Regions from separate parts of the Zeimonas sediminis genome, predicted to be linked through region 1. Evidence: predicted binding sites of a transcription regulator. Region 1 holds the regulator's gene; the other holds the start of a gene.
What was found. Region 1 encodes NrdR, which represses ribonucleotide reductase genes. Its sites were predicted from a motif close to CACNANATNTNGTG; they were not measured.

Region 1 (2,391 bases):
GTGCGCGAACGTGCAGCCGCATTCGGGCGCGCAGGCCAACGAGGCGGTGTTCCTCGCCTTCCTGAAGCCCGGCGACACGATCATGGGCATGAGCCTGGCCGAGGGCGGACACCTCACGCACGGCATGGCGCTGAACATGTCGGGCAAGTGGTTCAACGTGGTGTCCTACGGCCTGAACGAGGCCGAGGAGATCGACTACGACGCGATGGAGCGCAAGGCGCACGAGACGAAGCCCAGGCTGATCATTGCCGGCGCCTCGGCCTACAGCCTGCGGATCGACTGGGCGCGCTTCGCGAAGGTCGCGAAGGACGTCGGCGCGCTGCTGATGGTCGACATGGCCCACTACTCGGGCCTGATCGCCGGCGGCGTCTACCCGAATCCGGTGCCGCACGCCGACATCGTCACGTCCACCACGCACAAGAGCCTGCGCGGCCCGCGCGGCGGCTTCATCCTGATGCCGCCGCAGCACGAGAAGCCGATCAACTCGGCGATCTTCCCCGGCCTGCAGGGCGGCCCGCTGATGCACGTGATCGCCGCCAAGGCGGTGGCCTTCCACGAGGCGCTGCAGCCGGCCTTCCGCGACTACGCGAAGCAGGTGGTGGCAAACGCCAACGTGCTGGCGCAGACGCTGACCGAGCGCGGCCTTCGCATCGTGTCGGGCCGCACCGAGTCGCACCTGATGCTGGTCGACCTGCGCGCCAAGAAGATCACCGGCAAGGAAGCCGAGAAGGTGCTGGGCGACGCGCACATCACCTGCAACAAGAACGCGATTCCGAACGACCCGGAAAAGCCGATGGTCACCAGCGGCATCCGGCTCGGCACGCCGGCGATGACCACGCGCGGCTTCCGCGAGGACGAGGTCGCGCAGGTCGGCCACCTGATCGCCGACGTGCTCGACAACCCGCAGGATTCCGACAAGCTGGCCCGGATCCGCGACAAGGTCGACCAGCTCACCGCGAAGTTCCCGGTCTACGGCGGCTGAGCGCCGGTCGGAAACGGGCAGCGGAAAGCCGTCGGCGACGAGTCCGGACAGGGACGACCGGTAAGCGGCGATGCGCTGCCCCTTCTGCGATCACCCCGACACGCAGGTCGTCGAGACCCGCGAGTCCGACGAGGGGGACAGCATTCGCCGGCGGCGGCGCTGCCTGCACTGCGAGAAGCGCTTCACCACCTACGAGCGGATCGAGCTGTCGCTGCCGGCAGTGGTCAAGCGCAACGGCACGCGCACCGAGTTCGACCGGCGCAAGCTGCGCGCGTCGATGTCGCTCGCGCTGCGCAAGCGCCCGGTCAGCGCCGAGGCGGTCGACGCCGCGATCCACCGGATCGAGGAAAAGCTGCTGAGCCTGGGCCTGCGAGAGGTGGACAGCGAGCAGATCGGCGAGCTGGTGATGCGCGAGCTGAAGAAGCTCGACAAGATCGCCTACGTGCGCTTCGCGTCGGTGTACCGGAAGTTCGAGGACGTCGACGAGTTCGCCGAGGCGGTGCTCGAGGTCAGGGCGCGGCGCAAGCGCGCAAGCGACTGAGTCGCTGGGGCCGGGGGCGGGGTTTCCTGCTCGCGGTCCGGGTGCTGCGGCCCCCGCTGCGCGGGGGCTTCCCTCGTCTTCCTCGTCCGCGGCGGCTCGGGCGCAACTCGCGATCCCTGCGGGATCGCTCGGACAGCGCCCTCGCTGATCGCCGGTCCCTTCGGAAGCACTCGGCTGGCACAAGGACCGCGAGCAGGAAACCCCGCCCCCGGCCCTCCCGTCACCGCTTATCGCTTCGCGCTCCGGATCGCGTCGAGCGTCGCGTTCGGCGTGATCGCCTGCGGGTCGACCTTCAGTTCGATGACCGCCGGGCGGCGCTTCTCCTTCGCGAAGGCCAGCGCGGCCTTCAGCGCGGGCTCGAACTCCTCGGTGCGCGCGACCTGCGCGCCGAAGCCGCCGAAGGCCTCGCCGTACTTGGCGAAATCGGGGTTGGCCAGTGCGGTGCCCAGCACGCGCGACGGGTACTCGCGTTCCTGGTGCATGCGGATCGTGCCGTACATGCCGTTGTTGAACACGATGACCACGAGCGCCCCGTCGTACTGGGCGGCGGTGGCCAGTTCCTGGCCGTTCATCAGGAAGTCGCCGTCGCCGGCGAAGCAGACCACGGTGCGCTCGGGCGCCGCGATGGCCGCGGCCACCGCGGCCGGCACGCCGTAGCCCATCGCGCCCGAGGTGGTCGACAGCTGGGTGCGCAGGCCGGCGTAGGGCCAGAAGCGATGGGCCCAGGTCGCGAAGTTGCCGGCGCCGTTCGTGACGATCGTGTCGGCGGGCGCGACGCGCTTGAGCACCTGCACCATCTCCCACAGGTTCAGCGCGGGCGGCTCCCCGGCCTGCGTGTAGATCGGCGGCTGGCGCTGCCAGGCCTCGT
Region 2 (2,391 bases), on a different contig from region 1:
GCCCTGGTTGACCGCGACCGCGGTGTCGTTGACCACCTTGAGGAAGGGCACGACGCCCTGGCTCTTGCCGTTGGTGCCCTTGATGTGCGAGCCCAGCGCGCGCACCGGGGTCCAGTCGTTGCCCAGGCCGCCGGCGAACTTGGCCAGCAGCGCGTTCTCCTTGATCGCCTCGTAGATGCCGTCGAGGTCGTCGGACACCGTGGTCAGGTAGCAGGAGGACAGCTGCGAGCGCTGCGTGCCCGAGTTGAACAGCGTGGGCGTGGAGCTCATGAAGTCGAAGGTCGACAGCAGCTCGTAGAACTCGATCGCGCGCGCCTCGCGGTCGATCTCGTTCAGCGCCAGGCCCATCGCCACGCGCATGAAGAAGGCCTGCGGCAGCTCGATGCGCTGCTCGTCGACGTGCAGGAAGTAGCGGTCGTACAGGGTCTGCAGGCCCAAGTAGCCGAACTTCAGGTCGCGCTCGGCGTCGAGCGCGCGGCCCAGGCGGGCCAGGTCGAACTGCAGCAGCTTGTCGTCGAGCAGCTCGGCCTCGACGCCGCGCTTGACGAACAGCGGGAAGTACTCGGCGTAGCGGGTGGCCATGTCGGCCTGCGACACCTCTTCGCCGAGCACCTCGCGGCGCACCGTGTGCAGCAGCAGCCGCGCGGTGACCTGGCTGTAGGCCGGGTCCTTCTCGATCAGCGCGCGCGCCGACAGGATCGCCGACTTGTGGACCTCCTCGAGCGGCACGCCGTCGTACAGGTTGCGCACCGTCTCGTTCAGCACCGCGTCGGGGCTGACGAACTCGCCCAGCCCGACGCAGGCCGACTCGACCAGCGCGCGCAGCGCGGCCATGTCCAGGGGCATGCGCTTGTCGCCGTCGACCACGTGCAGCACCGGCTGCGCCGAATCCTCGGCGCGCGCCTTCGCCTGCGCGGCGCGCTCCTGGGCGCGGCGCTCACGGTACAGCACGTAGGCGCGGGCCACCTCGTGCTCGCCCGAGCGCATCAGCGCGAGCTCGACGTGGTCCTGGATGTCCTCGATGTGGAAGGTCGCGCCGCCCGCCTTGCCGCGGGTGAGCGCCGCCACCACACCCTCGGTGAGCCGCTCGACCAGCTCGCGCACACGCGCCGAGGCCGCGCCCTGCCCGCCATTGACCGCGAGGAAGGCCTTGGTCACCGCGATCGAGATCTTCGACGGCTCGAAGCCGACGACCGAGCCGTTGCGGCGGATGACCTTGTAGTCGGCCCAGGCGCCGGACGAAGCCGGGCGCGCATCGCTGTCCGCGGCGCCGACGGAGTGGGGAAGCCCTTGGGTCGAGGGCGAGCGTTCGGCGACCCTTTGCATGCGTGATCCTCCGCGATGAATGACGAAACGCTCCCGCGGCGCGGCGGGAGACTTGCGAAAACTGGTGGAAAAATGCAGATGGCGCCCCGGATCCACCGGCACTAGATATGGTGCCCCGGGGTTCTGTTGGCGCTAATTCTAGTGGCCGATCGGGGCGGGGATCAAGTCCGGATTCGACATCGCCTCACCGGCGACAGGGACGCTTCGCTCGAGGCCGCGCGATTGCTGGATCGAGAACCCGAAAGCCAGTGCCGGCGCGCGATGCCGGCCGATATCACGCGGAAACCCGCGCGAACCGGGCGCGCTCGCGCGGCGCGCCCAGCGCACCCCCCGCGCTCGCGATCGCGAGCGGCGCGACCAGCCCGCGCGCCTCCGGCGCGCGCGCGAGCCGGCGCCAGTCGAAGAACGGCCCCGGATCCTCCTTGCGGCCCGGCGCCACGTGCTCGTGCCCGGCGATCCAGCGCAGGGGGTAGCGCTCGCGCAGCCGCGCGACCAGCCGCCGCAACGCCCGGTACTGCCGCGCGGTGAAGCGGTGCGTGCCGTCGCCTTCCAACTCGACGCCGATCGAGAAGTCGTTGCAGCGATCGCGCCCCTCGAAGCATGAGACGCCCGCGTGCCAGGCGCGCAGGTCGGCGCCGACGAACTGCAGCAGCTCGCCGCTGCGCCGGATCAGGAAGTGCGACGACACGCGAAGGTCGCGAAGCGGCGCGAAGGCCGGATGGGCATCGGGGTCGAGCCGGTTCGTGAACAGCCGCTCGATCGCATCGCCCCGAAACCGGCCGGGCGGCAGGCTGATGTGGTGCACCACCAGCAGATCGACCGCGGTGCCGGGCGGGCGCTCGTCGTGATTGGGAGACGGCACATGCCGGGCCTCGCCGAGCCAGCCGCCGCGGGCCCAGTCGCCAGCGCGGCCGCCCGCCCACCCACCCGGCCTGCGGCCCGCCCTGCGCGCCCCGCGCAGCGGCTTCGCTCGCGCGCCCCGGCGTGCGGCCACGCTAGCTCAGGCCGAGCCGCTGCATCCGGTAGCGCAGCGCGCGGAAGGTGATGCCGAGCAGCTTCGCGGCC

Region 2: the regulator NrdR is predicted to act here: its motif matches at 1,426-1,439, upstream of M6I34_RS09260 (ribonucleoside-diphosphate reductase subunit alpha).

The regions. Positions count from the first base shown of each region.
Region 1 is NZ_JAMQYE010000002.1:568,582-570,972, reverse strand. Features, by position in the region: gene glyA (serine hydroxymethyltransferase) at 1-982, shown strand, start outside; gene nrdR (transcriptional regulator NrdR) at 1,053-1,523, shown strand; gene M6I34_RS18025 (thiamine pyrophosphate-binding protein) at 1,751-2,391, opposite strand, start outside.
Region 2 is NZ_JAMQYE010000001.1:1,984,763-1,987,153, forward strand. Features, by position in the region: gene M6I34_RS09260 (ribonucleoside-diphosphate reductase subunit alpha) at 1-1,326, opposite strand, end outside; gene ampD (1,6-anhydro-N-acetylmuramyl-L-alanine amidase AmpD) at 1,601-2,287, opposite strand; gene M6I34_RS09270 (sigma-54-dependent transcriptional regulator) at 2,322-2,391, opposite strand, start outside.